Linked DNA regions of Pseudorhodoplanes sinuspersici. The main gene of each other region encodes a partner of the protein of the gene in region 3 in a complex. Links are inferred from orthologs where the notes say so. Each region holds a gene or a part of one and is shown on either strand. Other genes may lie near its edges. The genes, in order: eno, pnp and CAK95_RS25140.

Region 1 (7,460 bases), 400 kb from region 3 along the record:
GAGGTCGACAGCTGATCGCCACCGAACTGGATACGGCCGGACAAAAGCTCCTGCACCAGGGGGGCGGCGCCCTTGAACGGGACGTGGTCGAGCTTGATGCCGGCGTCCCGCTTCAAGAGTTCACCGGAGAAGTTCATCACACTGCCCGGCCCGGTCGAGCCGTAGAACATCGGGTCTTTCGATGTCTTGGCAATGGCGACGAACTCCTTCAGGTCCTTGGCCGGCACCGAAGGATGCGCGAGCAGCAGCATCGGCACATAGGCGCCGACCGAGATCGGCACGAAATCCTTCTCGATGTCGTGGCGTGAGCGCCCCGCATATTGCAGCGACGACGTCGTTGTGGAGAAGGTCAGATTGTGGAACAGCAGCGAATAGCCGTCGGGCGCAGCTCTCGCGATCTGCTCGGCACCGAGCGAACCACCGGCTCCGCCAACATTCTCGACCACGAATGACTGGCCAAGCGACTCTCCCATCTTCTGTGTCAGGAGCCGCGCCAGCATGTCGGTTGTGCCGCCGGCCGGGAATGGCACGACGACGCGGATGGGTTTGTTGGGATATTCGGCCTGTGCCAGCAACGGCACTGGCGTCAGTGCCAAAAGGCCGGCCAGAGCCCCGCGGTGCAGGATCGCGCGGCGGGTCAGGGACTTCAGTTTTTGCAGTGTAGTCTTTTTCTTGTGCGGCTCACGAACGACTTTAACGCCTTCGTTGCTCACTTTAAGGCCCTCCCTCGTTGAAGCGTTTTCTCCCGTTTAGCTCGGATCTTGTGTCCGGATTTTCATTTTTGAACTAGACAACCATCATCACTGGATTTTCGATCAGCGTCTTGAACGCGACCAGCAATTCCGCGCCGAGCGCACCATCGACGGCGCGGTGGTCGCAGGACAGCGTGACGCTCATCATCATCGCCGCTTCGATCTTGCCGTTCTTGACGATCGCGCGCTCCTCGCCCGTGCCGACGGCGAGGATCGTCGCGTGCGGCGGGTTGATCACCGCGGTGAAGTCCTTGATGCCGTACATGCCGAGGTTGGATACAGAGCTGGTGCCGCCCTGGTATTCTTCCGGCTTGAGTTTGCGATTGCGAGCCCGCGCCGCCATGTCCTTCATCTGGTTCGAAATGGTCGACAGCGATTTCGTTTCGGCATTGCGCACGATCGGCGTGATCAGGCCGCCCGGCAGCGCGACCGCGACGCCGATATCGGAATGCTTGTGTTTGAGCATGCCGGACTCGGTCCAGCTCACATTGGCATCCGGAATGCGTTGCAAGGCCAGCGCCAGCGCCTTGATGACGAAGTCGTTGACCGAGAGCTTGTAGGCCGGCTTGCCTTCCTTGTCCTTTGGCGCCTGCGCGTTGATCTCTTCGCGCGCGGCGGTGAGCTTGCCGATATTGCAGTCGATCGTCAGGTAGAAATGCGGAATGGTCTGCGTCGAGGCCGTCAGCCGCTGCGCGATCACCTTGCGCATATTATCGTGCGGGATGACTTCGTAGGTGCCGTCGGCATAGAGCGCGCGGATCTTGTCGTCGCCCATGGCGGGTGCGATCTGCGGCGCAGGCGCGGCACCGGGTTGTGCCGGGGCCTTCAGGCCTTTGCCGGATTTTGCGGAATCGATATCGCGGGCGATGACGCGGCCATGCGGCCCCGATCCTTGGACGGCGGCGATGTCGATCCCGGCTTCCTTGGCCAGTCGGCGCGCCAGAGGCGACGAGAAAACGCGGCCATTGCTACCGGAAGGTTCGGCAGGCTGAGGTGCAGCAGCCGGCTTGGCCGATGCAGCGGGAGCTGCGACAGGCGCGGCTTGTGGTGCAGGCGCGGCCTTCGGCGTCTCGTCGGTCTTCGCTTGCGGCTTTGGAGCAGCAGCCGGAGCCGCTTTCGCGCCCGATGCTGTCGCCTTCACATCTTCGCCCTCACCGGCGAGGACCGCGATCACCTGATTGACCGGCACATCGGCCGTGCCTTCGGGCACGACGATTTTCGCCAAGGTCCCCTCGTCGACCGCTTCGACTTCCATTGTCGCCTTGTCGGTCTCGATCTCCGCAATGACGTCGCCGGATTTGACCGCGTCGCCCTCTTTCTTCAGCCACTTGGCCAGATTGCCCTTTTCCATCGTCGGCGACAGAGCGGGCATGAGAATGTCGATCGGCATGTTGGCTTAGCTCCGATCAGCGATACGTGACGGCCTTGGCCGCCTCGATGATCTCATCGACCGACGGCAGCGCCAGCTTCTCGAGATTGGCGGCATAAGGCATCGGCACGTCTTTGCCGGAAATACGGATCACCGGCGCATCGAGATAATCGAACGCCTTTTCCATCACGCGGGCGGAAATCTCCGCGCCGATGCCCGATTGCGGCCAACCTTCTTCCACCGTGATCAGGCGTCCGGTTTTCTTCACCGACTCGATGATCGTTGCATCGTCGAGCGGACGCAGCGTGCGCAGATCGATCACCTCCGCCATGATGTGCTTCTTGGCGAGTTCTTCGGCGGCCTTGAGTGCGTAGGTCATGCCCATGGAGAAAGAAACGATGGTGACATGGTTGCCTGGACGCACGACCTTGGCTTTGCCGATCGGCAGCACATAATCGTCGAGCTTGGGAACCGGGAACGAATGACCGTAGAGGATTTCGTTTTCCAGGAAGATGACCGGGTTCGGATTGCGGATCGCGGCCTTCAAAAGACCCTTCGCATCCGCCGCCGTATAAGGCGCGATCACGATCAAGCCCGGAATGTGTGAATACCAGGACGAGTAATCCTGACTGTGTTGCGCGGCAACGCGTGCGGCGGCACCATTTGGTCCGCGGAACACGATCGAGGCGCCCATCTGGCCGCCGGACATGTAAAGCGTCTTCGCCGCCGAATTGATGATCTGGTCGATCGCCTGCATGGCGAAGTTGAAGGTCATAAATTCGACAATCGGCTTCAGGCCCGCGAGTGCAGCACCGACGCCGAGACCGGCAAAGCCATGCTCGGTGATCGGCGTATCGACGACGCGCCGTGCGCCGAATTCCTGCAATAGACCCTGCGTCACCTTGTAGGCGCCCTGATATTCGGCGACCTCTTCGCCCATGACGAAGACCTTTTCGTCGCGCCGCATCTCTTCGGCCATGGCGTCGCGCAAGGCTTCGCGCACCGTCTGCGTCACCATCTCCGTGCCTTCGGGCACGTCGGGTTCGGGCAAAACCTCGACCTTCGGCGGGGAAGCGACGGCGGAAACCGGTTCGTCCTTGTCTTTTAGCTGTTCCGATTTCGGCGCATCGGGTGCGTCGGATTCATCGAACCGCTGCTGATCGTTCGCACGGTCGGCTTTCGCCACCGGGACAGCATCGATCTTGATCGCGGAAGCGTCTTCCCCTTCGCCAAGGAGAACGGCGATCGGCGTATTCACGGCAACATCGGGCGTGCCTTCGGCGACAAGGATCTTTCCGAGTTTACCCTCGTCGACGGCTTCGACTTCCATCGTCGCCTTGTCGGTTTCGATCTCGGCGATGACATCGCCGGACTTTACCGTGTCGCCTTCCTTCTTCAGCCACTTGGCAAGGTTGCCCTTCTCCATCGTGGGCGAGAGCGCGGGCATCAGGACTTCTATCGGCATGGACGCTCTCTATTCAACCAACGGCAATGTTAGGACGCTTGACGAAGGACATCGGTGTAAAGCTCGGACGGATCGGGTTCGGGATCGTGCGTTGCGAATTCTGCCGCTTCATTGACGGTGGCGCGCACCTTGGCATCGATCTGCTTCAGGTCGTCTTCGCTTGCCCATTTGTTCTTCAAAAGACGCTGACGGACCTGTTCGATCGGATCCTGTTCCGACCGCACCTTCTCGACTTCGTCACGGGTGCGATATTTTGCCGGGTCCGACATCGAATGACCGCGATAGCGATAGGTCTGCATCTCGAGGATGTATGGACCGTTGCCTTCGCGGCACCACGCGACAGCCTTGTCGCCTGCGGCCTTGACCGCGCGCACATCCATGCCATCGACCTGTTCGCCGGGAATGTTGAAAGAAGCGCCGCGCTTGGAGAAATCCTGCTGGGCTGACGAGCGCTGCACCGAGGTGCCCATGGCGTAACGGTTGTTCTCGATGATGTAGATTACCGGCAGCTTCCAGAGCTCCGCCATATTGAAGCTCTCATAGACCTGCCCCTGATTGGCCGCGCCATCGCCGAAATAGGTCAGGCAGACATGATCGTTGCCGCGATAGCGGTTGGAAAAGGCCAGACCCGTTCCCAGCGAGACCTGCGCACCAACGATGCCGTGGCCGCCATAGAAGGACTTCTCGACCGAGAACATGTGCATCGAGCCGCCCTTGCCCTTGGAATAGCCCCCGCGGCGGCCGGTCAGTTCGGCCATCACGCCCTTTGAGTCCATTCCACAGGCCAGCATGTGGCCGTGATCGCGGTAACCGGTGATGACCTGGTCGCCGTCCTTCAGGGCCATCTGCATGCCCACCACGACGGCTTCCTGGCCGATATAGAGGTGGCAGAAGCCGCCGATCAGGCCCATGCCATACATCTGGCCGGCCTTTTCCTCAAAGCGGCGAATCAGCAGCATGTCGCGGTAGGCAGAGAGCTCCTGCTCCTTGCTGAATTCGACGGGTTTCGTGGGTGTATCGGCAGATACCGCCGGCGACTTTTTGGCTACGGCCATGACGCTCCCTAAAATGTTCCGCACAGCGGTTCGACGCAGACCCTTAGCCGAATTTCATGGCGGTTAAAAGCACGCGCCATGCGCTGTCCGCAATGCTGAATATGCGGCCAAATGCCTGAGGTGGCAGGAATATCTTTTTTCTCATCTGCGCCCGTTCGAGCACAGAACCGGTCCACTTTGCCAGTGACTCGCCTTTATTTGCCCTTGACCATCATGATCAAGTCGTTCGGATGCGAGAGGTTCAAAAGTGTACGGGCGCGCTCGTCCAGCAGGTCCGGATCGATACCGCTGGGCCGCAGCAGCGCCACTTTCCGCTCCCACTGGCCATGCTCAACCTTCAGGCGGTCCAGCTCGGCGGTCAGCTCCGACATCTGCTGTTCGATCTCGTGCTTGGCATGCAAGCCGCGCTGGCCGCTATAGGCGTGCATCCAGAAATAGCCGATCATCGCCGCGGCCAAGACATAAAGGCCGAGCGCGGTCAGAATTCCCCGTGCGCGTCTGCGTGAGACCATTGCAGCAACATGCCCGCAGGCTCTTAAGGCGCTATTAAGATAGTACGTTAAGCACGCGCCCTCAGCGCCGCGCGGCCAGGATATTTTGCTTGCGGGCCAAGTTCCTGCTCGATGCGCAGCAATTGATTATACTTCGCTGTACGATCGGAGCGCGCGAGCGAACCGGTCTTGATCTGTCCGCAATTGGTGGCGACGGCGAGATCGGCGATGGTCGAATCTTCTGTTTCGCCCGAACGATGCGACATCACCGCTGTGTAACCGGCCTTGTGCGCCATTTCGACGGCGGCGAGCGTTTCGGTCAGCGTGCCGATCTGGTTGACCTTCACCAGGATCGAGTTGGCCATGCCTTGGGCGATGCCGTCGGCCAGCCGTGTGACGTTGGTGACAAAGAGGTCATCGCCGACGAGCTGGCATTTCGCGCCGATGGTCTTGGTCAACAGCTTCCAGCCGTCGAAATCGTCTTCGGCCATGCCGTCCTCGATCGAGGCGATCGGATATTTCGAGACAAGCTGGGCCAGGTAATCGACCTGCTGCTGGATGCTGCGCACTTTGCCTTCGCCGCCGTAGTGATAGGCGCCATCCTTGAAGAATTCGGTTGAAGCGCAATCGAGCGCTAGCAACACATCGTCGCCGGCCTTGAAGCCAGCCTTGGTGATCGCCTGCATGACGAAATCGAGCGCCGCTTCCGCGCTTGGCAGGTTCGGGGCGAAGCCGCCCTCGTCGCCGACATTGGTATTGTGACCAGCCTGCTTCAGCGCCGCCTTGAGCGTGTGGAAAATCTCGGCACCCATCCGCAAAGCTTCGGCGAATGAATTCGCGCCGACCGGCATCACCATGAATTCCTGGAAGTCGATCGGGTTGTCGGCATGCGCGCCGCCATTGACGATGTTCATCATCGGCACCGGCAGAACGCGCGCCGCAGCGCCGCCCACGTAACGATAGAGCGGCAGACCGCTGGAGATTGCCGCCGCCTTGGCCGTCGCCAGCGAAACGCCGAGCAAGGCGTTGGCGCCGAGCCGCGCCTTGTTGGGCGTGCCGTCGAGCGCGATCATCGTCTCGTCGATCTGGACCTGATCTTCCGCATCCATACCGCCGATGGCGTCGAAGATTTCACCATCAACCGCATCCACCGCCTTGCGGACGCCCTTGCCGAGATAGCGGGCCTTGTCCCCGTCCCGCAATTCGACCGCCTCATGCGCGCCTGTAGAGGCACCGGACGGTACCGCCGCGCGGCCGAGCGAGCCGTCTTCCAGCAACACATCCACTTCGACGGTGGGATTGCCACGGCTGTCGAGGATTTCACGGCCGACGATGTTGACGATCGCAGTCATTCAGGATTCCGGCGTTGCGGGGATGGAAGGAATTCGCGCCGCTTGTACAGCATCAAAGCGCTCACGCAAGAGTGCCTGCATACCGTGAAACAGGCCAAGATCGATGTTGCGAGCACCAAGAAGGGAGGTGCTGGCGCGGCCGGAAGGAGCGCGCTAAGAGCCCCTATGGCCCGAAAGAAGACATCACAGGTTCTGCCCAACCCCGCCCTGCAACTCGGCCGTGCGACCGCGCTGCCGGCATCGCCGGATGAGGCGGTGCTCGACCGGGTGGACAACCCGCATCCGGATACGAATTACGTCGCGCGCTTCACGATGCCGGAATTCACCGCGCTGTGCCCGATTACCGGCCAGCCGGATTTCGCGCACTTTGTCATCGACTATGTGCCGAACAAGTTTCTGGTCGAGTCGAAGTCCTTAAAGCTCTACTTGAACTCATTCAGAAATCACGGCTCGTTCCACGAAGACTGCACCGTTTCTATCGGCAAGCGACTGGTCTCGCTGCTGAAACCGCGTTGGCTCCGCATCGGCGGTTACTGGTATCCGCGTGGTGGCATGCCGATCGACGTGTTCTGGCAGGCCGGAAAATTACCGAATGGCGTCTGGGTGCCGGATCAGGGCGTCGCGCCCTATCGAGGCCGCGGTTAGGTTTTCGGTTTCGGGTGGTACAGACGCCGCGCGCAGATATATCCGACCGCAGCAATGATGATCGCTCCGCCCACCAGCATCGGCGTCGTGCCCACGCGGGAAAAGCCGAGACCGTAAACGACCGGTCCGACCGCCTGCCCTAAAAAGAAGGCCGCCGAATGCAGCGCCATGGTCGAGCCGCGCGCTGTTGGCGCCAGTTCGGTGGCATAAACCTGGATGCAGCCATGCAGCCAGTAAAAGCCAAAGCCGAGCATCGCAAAATTGGCAAATTCCAGCGGCCAGGGCAGACGCCAGGTCAGGATCAGGCAGAAGGCCGCCATGATCAGCCCGC
Region 2 (7,497 bases), 3.3 Mb from region 3 along the record:
GGATATCGGTTCGCGTGAAGAAAACGCGTCAAAATAAAAAACTGGAGCCTCGGCTTTGAAGCTGAGGCTTTAATTATGAGCGGCGGTCTGCCGGTGGGCAGCCGTTCGTTCCTTGGAATCCTTTGCCGATGCCAGAGGCTTTTTTTACCGAGCCGACCACCGGCTATTGGCAGGACATCACTGCCGATATTCCATCGCGCTTTACGGCCGCGCCGCCCTACCGTTATGGTTATCCGGTGCGGATGCCGGACGACCGCGTCCTCATGCTTCCGCTGCGGCAATTGCCATCCGGCGGCAACGCTGTAGCCTCGCTAATCGCCAACCAGGCCGCTCATGTCGTGATTGCCGCACTCGCCGATGCGATGGCCGAACTGGCGCGTAGTTTCAGCGCCGATATCGTTGTCGGCCTCCCGACGCTCGGTTTTGCTTTCGCCGATCGCGTCGCAGAGCGGCTTGGCCATCCGCGCTTTGTGCCGCTCGGCTATTCGCGCAAGTTCTGGTACGACGACACGCTCTCACAGGCGGTTCAATCGATCACCAGCCCGGAGCCCGGCAAATTGCTGCGGTTCGATCCCAACATGCTGCCGCTGCTCGACCGTCGCCGTATCGTGCTGGTGGATGATGCGATCTCGACCGGTGCGACCGCAGTCGCCGCCGTGAAACTGTTGCGGCGCATCGGTGCAGATGTTGCCGGCATCGTGGTGGCGATGAAACAGACCAATCGTTGGCAAGCGGAAATGGCAACGTTGTCCGCGCCGCCGCCGGTGCGGGCCGTGTATGGCTGTCCACTGTTCCGTCGCGGCGATGACGGTTGGTGGCCGCTCGTCGAGACGCAGCCGGAGATTCCCTGACGGAGAGCGCTGCCATGGGCAAGGATCCGCTGTTTCGACAGAGCGAAGTTGAGAATGAACGGCTCGCGGCCGACAAGAAGGTGATGACGTTTGCGAAAGTCATCGTGGCCTTGAAAATACTGACGGGGCTGATCGCACTGGGGTTGATTGCCGCGATCTGGTTCGTGTGGCGTGTGCGATAGAAAAAGGGCGGCCCTTCGGCCGCCCCTTATATTCCTGTCTTGTGAAGCGACTACGCCGCCTTGCGAAGGTCGTCGGCGTTGGCGAGGTCGAAGCGGTCGGCGTTCATCACCTTGGTCCACGCCTTGACGAAGTCCTTCACGAACTTCTCTTTCGAATCCGCGCACGCATAGACTTCGGCAAAGGCGCGGAGCTGCGAGTGCGACCCGAAGATCAGATCGACCGCAGTTGCGGTCCATTTCGGCGCCTTGGTCTTGTGGTCCACGCCCTGGTAGATGCCTTCCGCATTCGGGGCCTGCCACACAGTGTCCATCGTGAGCAGATTGACGAAGAAGTCGTTCGTCAGCTTGCCCGGCGACGTGGTGAACACGCCGTGCTTGGACTCGCCGAAATTGGCGCCGAGCACGCGAAGGCCGCCGATCAGCACGGTCATTTCCGGCCCGGTCAGCGTTAGCAGCTGCGCCCGGTCGACCAGAGCTTCCTCCGGCTTCATGAACTGCAGCTTCTTCTTGTTGCTGTAGTTGCGGAAGCCGTCCTGGCGCGGCTCCAGCGGCGCAAAGGACTCGACGTCGGTCTGCTCCTGCGAGGCGTCCATGCGACCCGGCGTGAAGGGTACCTTCACATCGATCCCGGCATCCTTGGCCGCCTTCTCGACGCCCGCGTTGCCCGCAAGGACGATCAGGTCGGCGAGCGACACTTTCTTACCGAAGCCCTTCTGGATCTCCTCGAGTTTCGCCAGCACCGTCTTGAGCTGGGCCGGCTCGTTGACCTCCCAGTCCTTTTGCGGGCTGAGACGGATGCGAGCACCGTTCGCGCCACCGCGCTTGTCGGAGCGGCGGAAGGTCGAGGCCGAGGCCCAGGCGGTTGAGACAAGCTGCCGGACCGTCAGGCCGGAGGCGAGGATCTTCGCCTTCAGCTCGTCGGCGTCCTTGGCGTCGATCAGCGGATGATCAACTGCCGGGATCGGATCCTGCCAGATCAGCTCTTCCTTCGGCACGAGCTTGCCGAGGTAGCGCACGCGCGGACCCATGTCGCGATGCGTGAGCTTGAACCAGGCTCTCGCAAAGGCGTCCGCGAACTGATCCGGGTTCTCGTAGAACCGCCGCGAGATCTTTTCGTAAGCCGGGTCCATCCGCAGCGAGAGGTCGGTGGTCAGCATCGTCGGCAGATGCTTCTTCGACTTGTCGAAGGCATCCGGTATTGAGGCTTCCACACCTTTCGCCTTCCATTGTTTCGCGCCGGCCGGGCTCGTCGTCAGTTCCCATTCGTTTTCAAACAGGTTCTTGAAGAAGAGATTGCTCCACTTGGTCGGCGTCTGCGTCCAGGTGACTTCGGGGCCGCCGGTGATGGCGTGGGCGCCGACACCGGTCTCGTACTTGCTCTTCCAGCCGAGACCCTGATCTTCGAGCGCACCGGCTTCCGGCTCCGGACCGACCAGCGACGGGTCGCCTGCACCGTGGGTCTTGCCGAAGGTATGGCCGCCCGCGATTAGCGCGACGGTCTCTTCGTCATTCATCGCCATGCGGAAGAAGGTTTCGCGGATGTCCTTGGCGGCCGCGATCGGGTCCGGGTTGCCGTTCGGGCCTTCCGGATTCACGTAGATGAGGCCCATCTGCACGGCGCCCAGTGGATCGGAAAGCTGGCGCTCGCCGCTATAGCGTTCGTCACCGAGCCAGGTGCCTTCCGGACCCCAATACAGCTCTTCCGGCTCCCACACATCGACGCGGCCGCCGGCGAAACCGAATGTCTTGAAGCCCATCGATTCGAGCGCGACGTTGCCGGCGAGGACCATCAGATCGGCCCAGGAGATTTTCCGGCCGTATTTCTGCTTGATCGGCCACAACAACCGACGGGCCTTGTCGAGGTTGGCGTTATCGGGCCACGAGTTGAGCGGCGCGAAGCGCTGCTGGCCGGCACCGGCGCCGCCGCGGCCGTCGGTGATGCGGTAGGTGCCTGCACTATGCCAGGCCATGCGGATCATCAGGCCGCCGTAATGGCCGAAATCGGCTGGCCACCACTCCTGCGAATCCGTCATCAAGGCATGCAGGTCCTTGGTCACAGCATCGAGGTCGAGCGATTTGAATTCCTTGGCGTAATCGAAATCCTTGCCCATCGGATCGGACAGGCCGGAATTCTTGTGCAGCATCTCGATGTCCAGCCCTTCCGGCCACCAGTCGCGGATCCTGGGTCCGCGCGCGCCGCCGGTGAACGGACATTTGCCGCCGCTCTTGTCGTCTGTTTTTGCGTCCATTGGTTTTCCTCCTCATTTGCGATGGGATGCGTCGGGGCGAACCATGCTCCCCAGATTAGATAAGGTCCAATTGGATTGATTGCGTGTGACAATAAGATTACCTTATGGAGATGGTCACGTTTCGACAGCTCCGTTATCTCAATGCCTTGGCCCGGCATCGGCATTTCGGCCGCGCCGCTGATGCCTGCGCCGTCAGTCAGCCGGCTTTATCCATGCAGATCAAAGACTTGGAAAAGGACCTCGGGGTCGCCCTGGTCGAGCGGCGCTCGAACGACGTGGTGCTGACCGAAACAGGGCTTGAGATCGCGCGCCGCGGCGAACGCATCCTGAGCGAGGTCAACGATCTTGAGGATTTCGCCCGGCACCGCGGCGGCGTACTCAGCGGCACGTTGAAGTTCGGCGTCATCCCTTCGATCGCACCTTATGTGCTGCCGCGTCTTCTGCCGCTACTGCAGGAGAAACATCCCGATCTCGAACTGGAATTGCGCGAGACGCAAACGCGTTTTCTGGTCGAAGAACTGGTGCGCGGCAGTCTCGACGTCATCATGATCGCGCTGCCGGCACCTCATCCGGAAATCGAAACGCTCTCGCTGTTCGAAGATGCATTCCTCCTGGCTGCACCATCTGCCGATGCGCTGCCAAATCGTCAGCGCATCACTGCCGAAGACATTGACCAGAGCCGTTTGATCCTGCTCGAAGAAGGTCATTGTTTGCGCGATCAGGCGCTCGCCTTCTGCGCCGATGCCAGCGGCGGGACGCTGCGCGAATTGGGTGCCACCAGTCTCACCACAGTGATGCAGATGGTCGCCAATGGTTATGGCGTGACGCTGATCCCGGAAATTGCCGTGCAGGTGGAGGCGCGCGACGAGCGTGTGAAGCTGGCGCGCTTTGCCATGCCCGAACCATTCCGCACCGTCGGTCTCGGCTGGCGTCGCACGTCTTCGCGGGCGCAGGACTTTCGTGCGCTCGGCGAGATTGTCGCCGATGTGGTGAAATGAAAAAGGGCGGCCCGAAGGCCGCCCCCTAAAGCTTTCAGAGAAGTGAAGAATTACTCCGCAGCGCCGCCAGCAGCTTGCTGCTCGCGCTCGTCCTTCTGCTTGGCTTCGAGGTCTTCGCCGGTTTCCTGATCGACCACCTTCATCGACAGGCGCACCTTGCCGCGATCGTCGAGACCGAGCAGCTTCACCTTCACCTTGTCGCCTTCCTTGACGACATCGGAGGTCTTCTGCACGCGGTTGGCGGCGAGCTGGCTGATGTGAACGAGGCCATCGCGTGAACCGAAGAAGTTCACGAACGCGCCGAAGTCCATCACCTTCACGACCGTGCCGTCATAGATCTGGCCGACCTCCGGATCGGAAGCGATCGACTTGATCCACTTGATGGCTGCGCGGATCGATTCGCCGTTGGCGGATGCAACCTTCACGGTGCCGTCGTCCTCGACATTGATCTTGGCGCCGGTCTTTTCCACGATCTCGCGGATGACCTTGCCGCCAGTACCGATCACTTCGCGGATCTTGTCGGTCGGGATTTTCAGCGTTTCGATGCGCGGCGCATGTTCGCCGAGCTCCGCGCGTGCTGCGGTCAAGGCCTTGGACATCTCACCCAGGATATGGATGCGGCCGTCCTTCGCCTGTCCGAGCGCGATCTTCATGATCTGCTCGGTGATGCCGGCGATCTTGATGTCCATCTGCAGCGAGGTGATGCCGATTTCGGTGCCGGCCACTTTGAAGTCCATGTCGCCGAGATGATCCTCGTCACCGAGGATGTCCGACAATACGGCGAACTTCTCGCCTTCCAGGATCAGACCCATGGCGATGCCAGCGGTGGGCCGCTTCAGCGGCACGCCGGCATCCATCAGTGCGAGCGAGGTGCCGCAGACGGTCGCCATCGACGAGGAGCCGTTCGATTCGGTGATCTCCGACACCACGCGGATGGTGTAGGGGAAATCGTGCTTGGCCGGCAGGACTGGATGGATTGCACGCCAGGCGAGCTTGCCGTGGCCGATTTCGCGACGCTTGGTGCCGCCGAGACGCCCGGTCTCACCGACCGAGAAGGGCGGGAAGTTATAGTGGAGCAGGAAATGCTCCTTGTAGGTGCCCTGCAGCGCGTCGATCCACTGCTCGTCTTCACCGGTGCCGAGCGTGGTGACGACCAGCGCCTGGGTCTCACCGCGCGTGAACAGCGCCGAACCATGCGTGCGCGGCAGAACGCCGGCTTCGCAGACGATCGGGCGCACGGTGGTGAGATCGCGGCCGTCGATGCGCTTGGAGGTATCGAGGATGTTCCAGCGAACGATCTTGGCTTCGAGTTCCTTGAACACGCCGGCAACACGCAGCTTGTCGTATTGTGGTTCGGCACCTTCCGGGAAGAAATGCGCCATCATCTTTTCCTTGACGGCGCCGACGGCGGCATAGCGATCCTGCTTCTTGGAGATCGCGTAAGCGGCACGCAGGTCCTTTTCGAACAGGTTGAGCATTTCCTGTTCGAGCGCGGAATTGTCGATGACCGTCAATTCGCGCGGCTCTTTCGCGGCCTTTTCGGCGAGCTGGATGATTGCCTGGATCACCGGCTGGAAATGCCGGTGGCCGAACATCACCGCGCCCAGCATCACATCTTCCGACAACTCCTTGGCTTCGGATTCAACCATCAGCACGGCGTCGGTGGTGCCAGCGACCACAAGGTCAAGTTCGCTCTCGACCATTTCGTCGACCAGCGGGTTCAGCACATATTCGCCATTGATGAAGCCGACGCGGGCCGCGCCGATCGGACCCATGAAGGGAACGCCGGACAGAGTCAGCGCTGCAGAGGAGGCGACCAGCGCAAGGATGTCGGGATCGTTTTCCATGTCGTGCGACAGCGTGGTGACGATCACCTGCGTCTCGTTACGCCAGCCATCGGCGAAAAGTGGACGGATCGGGCGGTCGATCAGGCGGGAAACCAGCGTTTCCTTTTCGGTCGGACGGCCTTCACGTTTGAAATAACCGCCGGGGATGCGGCCGGCTGCGTAGAATTTTTCCTGATAGTCCACAGTGAGCGGGAGGAAATCCACGCCCTCGCGGGGTGCCTTGGCAGCGACCACAGTCGCCAGCACGGTGGTTTCTCCATAGGTGGCGACGACGGCGCCGTCAGCCTGACGCGCGACTTTGCCGGTTTCCAGAATGAGCTTGCGCCCACCCCAGTCGAGCTCAACGCGATTGGTATCGAACATTTGTTTTTTCTCTCATCGGTTTCGGACGATGAGGGCGAAGCCATGTGCAAGACGGCGAGAGACTGTCGTGTTGAGTGTGATCTGCAAAAACAAACCGGCTTTTGAAAAAGATCACGCTCGAATTAAAAGCAAACAGCTTCAACAACAGTGTCTGGCGATCCTGCCATGACTTCATCCCTCGGGATGCGAACGAGCCAATCCGTGTTGTGCTCGTTCGAAAATCCGGCAGGTCTTGCTGCCGGCCTTAAGCGGACGCGACAGCGCGCATCCGCTTCAATAAGGGCGTGATGTGATCCGAAAATTGCTTCGTCGTTTCCGGCATCTCGCTCTTGGTCGGAGCGTGACCGTACCCGAAAAACCGTTCGCGTTTTTCGGAATGTCATGCTCTCCCCGCGCGAACCGCGCGCGGTCACTCAGCGGCGGATATTCAGCCGCTCGATCAGGCTCTTGTAGCGCGCCTCGTCCTTCCGCTTGACGTAATCGAGCAGTTGGCGGCGCTGCGACACGAGCTTCAGGAGCCCGCGCCGTGAATGGTTGTCTTTCGTATGGGTCTTGAAATGACCAGTCAGGTTGTTGATGCGTTCCGACAGGATCGCGACCTGGACCTCGGGCGAACCGGTGTCACCGGCTTTGGTTGCATACGCTTGGATGACTTCAGCCTTGCGGCCGGCTTCAATCGACATCGTCAATGACCTTTTTGTTTGCCGGCACTGCCAGTCAGTCCGGCGAGGTTGAACACACGCTTGGGGACGATCTCGCCTTGTCCGGTCTCGGCGAGGGCGATCAGTTCGCCCGCAACCGTCACGTAGACCAGCCCGGTAAGAATGGGAGCATCCCGTCCGCGCAGGATTACGGCTTGGCCTCTCTGGAGCCTTGCCGCATCGGACCTGTTGACGGCCAGTGCCGGGATGTCGTCCAGCGCGGTCTCAACAGGCCATAACGCGTCGGCGAGGCTGCCCTCGCCGGCGGCGGCTCTATCGCACAAAGCTGTAAGTTCTTCCAGAGAA
Region 3 (8,235 bases):
GATGAGGATCAACGTCTGCGACTACTTCGGCTTGCGGATTACTGGCACCGCCGCTTGGAGCGCGCCAAGCTGCCGACCACCTGTGCTATGGGTCGACGGCAGATGCGTGGACGGTAGTCCGCGGCGGCAGGATCTATGTCCAGCGCCAATTTTTTCGCTTTTCCGGATATACGCTTTGAACCGAAACGCGGGCCGGATCGACCCATGTTCAGGATGTGATGGTCGCATCTGCAAACAGGGGACTAAACCAATGATCCGCAACACCGTTCTCGCACTTGCCGCCGGCGCCGCTCTGGTCACGGCTGCCCTCGCACCGACCGCCGCTTCGGCAGGTGGATATGGCTACGGCTATGGCTACCGCTCGTACTATGCGCCTTCGTACAACAGCTATCACTACACCCCGTCCTACAGCTACGGTTACAAGTCTTACGGTTACAAGTCCTACGGCTATAAGTCCTACGGTTACGGCTACTAATAGCCCCGCGGGCCCTTCCGCAGACGTGACCTTTAAGCGCTTTGCCGCTCGAAGCCCGGCTACCGCGAGGTGAGCCGGGCTTTTGCCCAGCCAAGCGCGTCGCAACGCTTCGACTGCCGCCCATCTCTTAAAACTGTAGGCAAGTGAAACTGAAGCGGCATCGCCGGTGTTGCTTGCTCATGCTTCCCTTTGGACGAAAAACGCGCCCCTCGCGCCGGCGCGTCGACAAACAGGCCTGGCTTGTGTTCGACGGCGACTTCGCGCTGCGGCCCTGCACCGTCATTGACATGTCCGATGATGGTGCACGGCTGAATATCGATCAGACGGACCGGCTGCCGAAGCGTTTCAGCCTCACCTTCTCGCGCGCCAGCCGCGCCGGCCGACATTGCGAGGTCCGCTGGAAACATGGACGGTCGGTCGGTGTGAAATTCGTCACCTAGCTTCTTGCATTGCCATCGGGCCTTCAGACCGCACGCGACAGTGCGGGACGATAATCCGCATTGAAAGTCGGCGGCGACGGCCGCAGCAGGTACATCACCAGCACAAACCCGACGAGCAGACCGAGCGCAACGGCGAGGATCACGTAAAGCCTTGTTTGATTCATGACGGATTGTCTTGAAGAGCATGAGGCAAGGTGCCGGGGTAACGGATGTTTCTGACGTCATTGTCCGACGTTATCGCGACAAAGACTATTTTCGATGACACGCGGAAGACTTTGTTAACCGCTTGAACCGGGACGAAAGCGTCGCCCCGATTCGTTCTTCTGGAACGGAGCGCGAACGCTATGCCCGCAAGACACGTTTACCCGCAGTGCATGTTTACAAGGCATGGTCTCGCCGTCGTGATCGCGCGTGTTGTTATTTTCGCTTCTTGGCTTTCGCCTTGCGCGTCGTTGTTCGCCGCTTCGTGGCTTTCCGCTTCTTGGCCTTGCGCGTGCTGCGCGTCTCATCCTGGCTGAGAACAGACGCCGCAAGCTGCATAACTTCGCGCTGCGTCGCCTTTGCACCCTGCAAGACGCGCGAGGCGATTTTCGACAATGCACCGCTTGATTGCCTTGCCATGATGCCTCCTTCAGCAAATGGGCTCCGTTTGCAACTCCCGCGCGCTATGGAACTTCCGACACTGGATAAAGTTCCGCGCACAACACAAGGATTGGAATGCAGAAGGTCATTTCAGATCTGTGGAACGGACGAACACCGCTGCCGCGCGCCTTCTGGGAATATGCGATCTGCTATGGGACGCTGCTGAATCTCGTGACCACATTCGCGTCATTGGCGGCGCTGTCGATGGGCGCGGCAGGTCTCGTCGCGCTCGCGCTTCACTTCATGCCACTTCCCTACAATCTTTTCGCCGTTGTCGCAGTGTGGCGCAGCGCCGGCCATTATCGCGGATCTGCAAGCTGGGCTCTGCTGTCCCGCATCGGCGTCATCGTGTGGGCATTGATCGCCAGCGTTGCATGATTGTGGATCCGTGCGCGACTTCATCGCGCCAATGGCTGAGCGGGTGCGTCAATGACCGAGTTAATCAGTGACACCCGCCACGGCGTAGTCTGTGCTCAGTTGCACAACACCTTGCCGATGATGTGGGTGAGATCCTTTTGCAAACGCTCGCTATAGACGCAGCGCCCCGTGGCAAACAAAAACCCCCGGCGCTCATCGCGCACGGGGGCTTCGTTAACTGCAGACTGAAAGCGATCAGTCCTTGAGATCGGCCGGCACCTTGCCACCATTCTCGGCCAGCTTTTTCATCACGTGCTTGTGCAGCCAGATGTTCATCTTGGCGGAGTCATTCATGTCACCGGTATATTTAAGTTCCTTGGCGAGTTCCTGACGGGCCTTGAGGCTTGAATCGAGGTCAAGGACCTTCATCAGGTCGACGATCGACTTCTTCCAGTCGAGCTTCTCTTTTTTCTTGGCCGCCATTTCCGATACGACCTTCTCGACATCGACCTCCGACATGGTCCCGCCACCAGCCGCGCCTGTCGTCGCGCCGCTATCGGCCGGCGCCGCAGCCGAACCGGTACTCGCGGCCGAAGTGCTGGAGCCGAAAATCGTCGACATAATCTTCCCGAAAATACTCATCTTGTTCTCTCCTGCTTGCCGTCGCCTCCGAACACCGATTCTCTCATCGAGCAAGCGCCCCAGGCACGTGTTCAGTGTAACTCAATTTTGGCGGAAATCGTCGCATCATCGCCCGGTTTTCGCCGTTCCCTCATATGACGCGATCAATACATCGGGATGACGTGCAGGCTCCTCCGGATACCTGCGGCGGCGCCGATGAAGCAGAAAATCTCGTAAAAAGAATGGGTTAACCCATAAAATGATGGCTGCGGTGCGCACTGCTCACTTGCTATCCATGCATCCGCGTCTTAATAAGAGTCTGCTTATGGTTTGCACAGTTCCGGTTCGTGCCGCGTTCAGGCACCCGGCACGCCCGTCTCGGAGAGGCTCCGGCAAGAGGTCCGGACGCAGAGGTGGCGGGCGTAAGGGTCCCAAACCGACCCCCTGCCACGTTGCAGGCGGCGGATGACCCGACCAGCCGGTGTCGAGAAAATTTGTATCTTGGGATTCAGTATTGGATCGCAAGGACGACCGGAAGGGGCGCCAAAGTCAGGCGCCATGCAGAAACCCTGAGCGAAGGACTAAACCGCGGCCGCGCGTCAACGCGAAGGGCCGCCCCGCCACGGGTATTGAAGTGATGGCGCAGGTGGAAGCCAGGATCGGTTCTCTAGAAAGCGGACATGTCCGCGAGACCGGACCGCGCACGACTTCAGCATCCAAACATTCAGTCACACCATTGTCCCCTCGCCCGCGCCACGTTCCGATTCTCCAGGCTAGCCTGCTGCATGCCAGCACGCATCGGCCCTGGACGTTGACGCACGCGGCGCCGCCCGGGGCCCAGAGAACATTCGATGTCCAACAAAATGCTGATCGACGCGACCCATCCGGAAGAAACCCGGGTGGTCGTCCTGCGCGGCAACCGTGTCGAGGAGTTCGACTTTGAAAGCGCAAGCCGCAAGCAGCTTCGCGGCAATATCTATCTCGCCAAAGTCACCCGTGTAGAGCCCTCGCTGCAGGCGGCCTTCGTCGACTACGGCGGTAACCGTCACGGCTTCCTGGCCTTTTCGGAAATCCATCCCGACTATTACCAGATCCCGGTCGCCGACCGGCAGGCGCTGCTGGAAGACGAGCGTCGCTCGCACACCGACGACGAAGACGACAATGGCGGCGCCCAGAGCAAAGGCGAGCGGCGCGGTGGACGCCGCGGCCGTCACAGCCGTCGCGGTTCCAATCGCAATCGCAACCGCGATGTCGTGCGCAGCGATGTCATCGAAGGACAGACGGAAACGCCGGTCATCGACAAGGAAGCGCCGCACCATTCGTTCGAGGGCGATGCGCCAGAACAGGTGCTGAATGATAACGGCGACCAGTTCACACAGCAGGAATATTCCCGCGAGGCTGGTGAGACCGTCGCCGAAGCCACGTCAGGCGAACCGCAGCCGCAGGACGTCACACCACAGGTGTCCGAAGAGCCGGTGACGCCGCAAACATCCGAGCAGCCGGAAGCGAAAGAACCATCCAGCGAAGCCTCGGAAGCGAGCGTCGCTCCGGAAGCGAGCCCCGCCAGCGCCGCGGCCGTGGAATATGATGCGGGCGTTCCGGTTGAATCCGTTTCGGCGGCGTACGACAATGACGATGCCGACAATGACAATGCCGACAAAACGGCTGAAGACGCACCGGGCATTGCGGCCGACGCCAGCACTGACGACGAGCATGGCGCAGACGATCATGCCAGCGACGATCGCAGCACCGATCATGAAGATCGCAGCACCGATCATAATGGTGACGATGAAAACGACGACGACGATGGTGAGGAATCGGAAGAGTCGGACGAGGAAGAAGTCGTCGAATCGGTCGGTGGCGATGCCATCGAAGAGGTGATGGAGCGCGCTCCGCGCTATCGCCGCCATTACAAGATCCAGGAAGTCATCAAGCGCCGCCAGGTGATGCTGGTGCAGGTGGTGAAGGAAGAGCGCGGCACCAAGGGCGCTGCGCTGACCACCTACCTCTCACTCGCCGGCCGTTACTCGGTGTTGATGCCCAACACCGCGCGTGGCGGCGGCATCTCCCGCAAGGTCACCAATGCGGAAGACCGCAAGCACATGAAGGAAATCGCCGAGGCGCTTGAGGTGCCGGAGGGCATGGGCGTGATCCTGCGCACCGCCGGCGCGGCCCGCACCAAGATCGAGATCAAGCGCGACTTCGAATATCTGTTGCGGCTGTGGGAAACGGTGCGCGACCTGACGCTGAAATCCACCGCCCCCACCCTCGTTTACGAGGAAGGCTCGCTGGTCAAGCGCGCAATCCGCGACCTCTATCACAAAGACATTGAAGAGATCGTGGTTGAAGGCGAAGCCGCCTATCGCGAGGCCAAAGACTTCATGCGCATGCTCATGCCGAGCGCGGTGAAGAGCGTTGTGCCCTACAGCGATGCGCAGCCGATCTTCACCCGTTACGGTATCGAGTCGCAGCTCGATGCGATGTTCCAGCCGACCGTGCAGCTCAAGTCGGGCGGCTATATCGTCATCAACCAGACCGAAGCTTTGGTTGCGATCGACGTGAATTCAGGACGCGCCACGCGCGAGCATTCGATCGAGGACACGGCGACCAAGACCAATTCCGAAGCGGCGGTCGAAATCGCACGGCAGCTCCGGTTGCGCGACCTTGCCGGCCTGATCGTGATCGACTTCATCGACATGGACGAAGGCCGCAACAACCGGTCGGTCGAACGCAAGCTCAAAGACGCGCTGAAGAGCGACCGCGCCCGTATCCAGGTCGGCCGCATCTCGCATTTCGGCCTGATGGAAATGTCGCGCCAGCGCATCCGCTCGTCGGTGCTGGAGAGTTCGACCGAAACCTGCCCGCATTGCGGCGGTACCGGCCATGTCCGCGCCGTCTCGTCGGTGGCGTTGCAGCTCGTGCGCGGCGTCGAAGAGACGCTGCTCAAGGGCGCAACTCACAATCTCATCGTGCGCTCGCGCTCCGACGTCGCGATCTACGTGCTCAACCACAAGCGCGCGCATCTGCGCATGCTGGAAGAGCGCTTCAAGATCACGATCGCGGTGACGGTCGATCCGACGCTGACCGGACACCCCTCCTTCGCCATCGATCGCGGCGAGCAGGTGATGTCGATGGATCAGGCCAAGGCCATCGCTGCGACCATCAAGCCGGATTCGATTCCGGTTTATGCCGAGGACGAGGATATCGAGGTGGTCGAGGATGAAGTCCTCGACGAACTCGAAGCCGAAGGCGAAGAAACCGCGGAGGCGCAGGAGCAGCAGGAACCGACCGGCCGCCGCAAGCGTCGCCGTGGACGCCGCGGCCGCGGTCGCGATGGCGAAGGCCGTGAACAGGCGGAAGCGTCCGCCGTGCCGTCCGAAGGCGATGAGATCGCGGCGGGTGAAGCCGTTTCTTCCGACGGCGAAGCTGCAGCCGAGGATGCCACCGCATCCGCTGACGGCGATAGCGAAGGCGACAGGCGACGCCGCCGGCGCGGCCGCCGGGGTGGACGCCGCAATCGCCGTGATCGCGATGGTCAGCCTGACGACGCAACTGGTGATGAAGCGTCTGGTGAGGACGTTGCCCGCGACGACATTGCCGCAAAGCATGACGAGCCGGTCGACAAAGAGGCGGTGCAGGATGCGGTTCTTGCCATCGAAAACACTGGCTCCTCTCCGCAGGACGAACCGCAGCCACTGATCGCTGAAACACCGGCTGCCGAACCCGCCCCCGCTTCTCAGGCCTTCGAGGCACCGCAGGCACCGGCCGAACGCGAACAGCCCGTTGTTCGGCGCCGCTCGACGGTTCGCGAAGCGCCACCGGTGTATTCTTCGAACGGAGAAGCAGCGCCGACCTATGCGCCGCCGGCTCCGCCGCCCACATCGGCTCCGGTTGAATCTGCCGAGCCTGCTGCCGAGACGGCGACGCAGGAGAAGCCGCGGCGGTTTGGCTGGTGGTCAAAGCGTATCTGACATGAACATCAAAGGCAGGCTGTGCAAACAGCCTGCTTTTTTTTAACCGGCCCTGCGTTTGTTAGAGCCGCGACCAGCGTAGACTTGCCCGTGGCCAAGCTCATGCAGGCCGCTTAAAACCGAACAGATCAGTCGGAGCAAGCCATGAAAAGCGCGTGGGTCGAACGCGACGCGCAGGTCACCGTCGCGCATTACGCCAAGGCGGGCATTGCGCCTGATCTCGCGCTCCGCGTTTACACCACACGCCTGCTCGGCCGCGATCCAAAGCTTGTCCTGCATGGTGGCGGCAATACTTCGGTTAAAATGCGCCTGCGCGACCTGAACGGGGACGACACCGAGGTCCTGTGTGTGAAAGGCTCGGGCTGGGACATGGGCAACATCGAACCGGCGGGCCTGCCGGCGGTGCGGCTCGAAAATTTGCGCAAGCTGCGCATGCGCGATGCCTTGTCCGACGAGGACATGGTGAAAGTGCAGCGCGCCAACCTGATCGATCCGACGTCGCCCAACCCGTCCGTCGAAACGCTGCTGCACACGTTTCTCCCACACACCTTCATCGACCACACGCATTCCACCGCCGTGCTCGGCATCGTCGATCAGCCCAACAGCCGCGACTTGTGCGAGGAGATCTATAACGGCCGCATGGGCTTCGTGCGCTATGTCATGCCGGGCTTTGGCCTCGCCAAGGAAGCGGGTGAGGTGTTCGATAAAAACCCGAAGGTCGAAGGCCTGATCCTCGACAAGCACGGCATCTTCACCTTCGGCGACGACGCGCGGCAGGCTTACGAGCGCATGATCGACATGGTCACGCTTGCCGAGGAACGGCTGCGGAAGAATCGCAAGTCCGTATTCGTCACCGCGCAATTGCCGCAGAGCGCCGGCGCGCTGTCCGAGATCGCACCGATCCTTCGCGGTGCGGTCGCCCTGCCCGATGCAAAGATCGAGGGCGCGTGGAAGCGGCTGGTGTTCGATTTCCGCACGAGCGATGCGATCCGCAATTTCGTCGATGGCGCCGATGTGCAGCGCTACGCGCGCGTCGGCGTCATCACGCCCGACCACACCATCCGCACTAAGAACTGGCCGATGATCGTGCCGGCTCCCGACGGCGGCAAGCTCGCCGATTTCAAGCAGGCGGCCAAGATTGCTGCAGGCGAATTCATCGACCATTACAAGGCGTACTTCGCCCGCAACAATGATCGCGCCGGCGGCACCAAGACGATGCTCGATCCGGCGCCGCGCGTTATCCTCGTGCCGGGCCTCGGCCTGTTCGGCCTTGGCCGCTCGAAGAAAGCGGCGAAGGTCGCCGCCGATCTCGCCGAGGCTGCGGTCGAAGGGATCACCGATGCTGAAGCGATCGGCCGCTTCTCCCCGATCGGCGAAGAGGACATGTTCGACATGGAATACTGGTCGCTGGAACAGGCCAAGCTCGGCGGCGCCAAAGAACCGCCGCTCGCCGGCCAGATCGCGGTGATCACGGGAGGCGCCGGTGCCATCGGCTTTGCGACGGCGAAAGCTTTTGCTGCGGCTGGCGCGGAAGTCGCCCTGCTCGATCTCGATGGCGATGCAGCCCAAGACAAGGCCAAGGCAATCGACGGCGCGGCGCTCGGTCTTCCCTGCGATGTGACCGACGATGCGTCGGTCCGCGCGGCGTTCGACATGATCGCCGAGACTTTCGGCGGTGTCGACATCGTCGTGTCGAATGCCGGCGGGGCCTGGCAAGGCCGCATCGGCG

Evidence for each region.
Region 1: the proteins of CAK95_RS25140 (region 3) and eno are in contact, whole or in part, in a solved structure (PDB 2FYM), measured with the Escherichia coli proteins. The link is inferred for Pseudorhodoplanes sinuspersici from one-to-one orthologs.
Region 2: the proteins of CAK95_RS25140 (region 3) and pnp are in contact, whole or in part, in a cryo-EM structure (PDB 9QH0), measured with the Escherichia coli proteins. The link is inferred for Pseudorhodoplanes sinuspersici from one-to-one orthologs.

What each region holds. Positions count from the first base shown.
Region 1 is NZ_CP021112.1:4,753,079-4,760,538, reverse strand. The notes cover bases 4,343-7,269. They hold eno (phosphopyruvate hydratase), read right to left. Parts: upstream 6,485-7,269; coding sequence 5,201-6,484; downstream 4,343-5,200. Other genes in these bases: CAK95_RS23145 (MFS transporter), read right to left, coding at 7,126-7,269; queF (preQ(1) synthase), read left to right, coding at 6,650-7,129; CAK95_RS23160 (FtsB family cell division protein), read right to left, coding at 4,836-5,153; pdhA (pyruvate dehydrogenase (acetyl-transferring) E1 component subunit alpha), read right to left, coding at 4,343-4,641. In the rest of the region: CAK95_RS23180 (Bug family tripartite tricarboxylate transporter substrate binding protein), read right to left, coding at 1-713; CAK95_RS23175 (pyruvate dehydrogenase complex dihydrolipoamide acetyltransferase), read right to left, coding at 787-2,142; CAK95_RS23170 (pyruvate dehydrogenase complex E1 component subunit beta), read right to left, coding at 2,159-3,586; more of pdhA, read right to left, coding at 3,616-4,342; more of CAK95_RS23145, read right to left, coding at 7,270-7,460. UniProt on the Escherichia coli protein: Catalyzes the reversible conversion of 2-phosphoglycerate (2-PG) into phosphoenolpyruvate (PEP). It is essential for the degradation of carbohydrates via glycolysis.
Region 2 is NZ_CP021112.1:1,858,727-1,866,223, forward strand. The notes cover bases 3,911-6,874. They hold pnp (polyribonucleotide nucleotidyltransferase), read right to left. Parts: upstream 6,491-6,874; coding sequence 4,331-6,490; downstream 3,911-4,330. Other genes in these bases: CAK95_RS09140 (hydrogen peroxide-inducible genes activator), read left to right, coding at 3,911-4,280. Also shown: CAK95_RS09130 (phosphoribosyltransferase), read left to right, coding at 129-851; CAK95_RS29095 (hypothetical protein), read left to right, coding at 866-1,033; katG (catalase/peroxidase HPI), read right to left, coding at 1,084-3,282; more of CAK95_RS09140, read left to right, coding at 3,393-3,910; rpsO (30S ribosomal protein S15), read right to left, coding at 6,904-7,173; tRNA pseudouridine(55) synthase TruB, read right to left, coding at 7,176-7,497. UniProt on the Escherichia coli protein: Involved in mRNA degradation. Catalyzes the phosphorolysis of single-stranded polyribonucleotides processively in the 3'- to 5'-direction. Also involved, along with RNase II, in tRNA processing.
Region 3 is NZ_CP021112.1:5,146,320-5,154,554, forward strand. Bases 3,005-6,706 are described here. They hold CAK95_RS25140 (Rne/Rng family ribonuclease), read left to right. Parts: upstream 3,005-3,386; coding sequence 3,387-6,506; downstream 6,507-6,706. Other genes in these bases: CAK95_RS25145 (bifunctional aldolase/short-chain dehydrogenase), read left to right, coding at 6,651-6,706. Outside these bases: CAK95_RS25115 (hypothetical protein), read left to right, coding at 251-475; CAK95_RS25120 (PilZ domain-containing protein), read left to right, coding at 655-915; CAK95_RS29415 (hypothetical protein), read right to left, coding at 939-1,079; CAK95_RS25125 (hypothetical protein), read right to left, coding at 1,333-1,536; CAK95_RS25130 (hypothetical protein), read left to right, coding at 1,633-1,935; CAK95_RS25135 (DUF3597 domain-containing protein), read right to left, coding at 2,170-2,556; more of CAK95_RS25145, read left to right, coding at 6,707-8,235. UniProt on the Escherichia coli protein: Endoribonuclease that plays a central role in RNA processing and decay. Required for the maturation of 5S and 16S rRNAs and the majority of tRNAs. Also involved in the degradation of most mRNAs.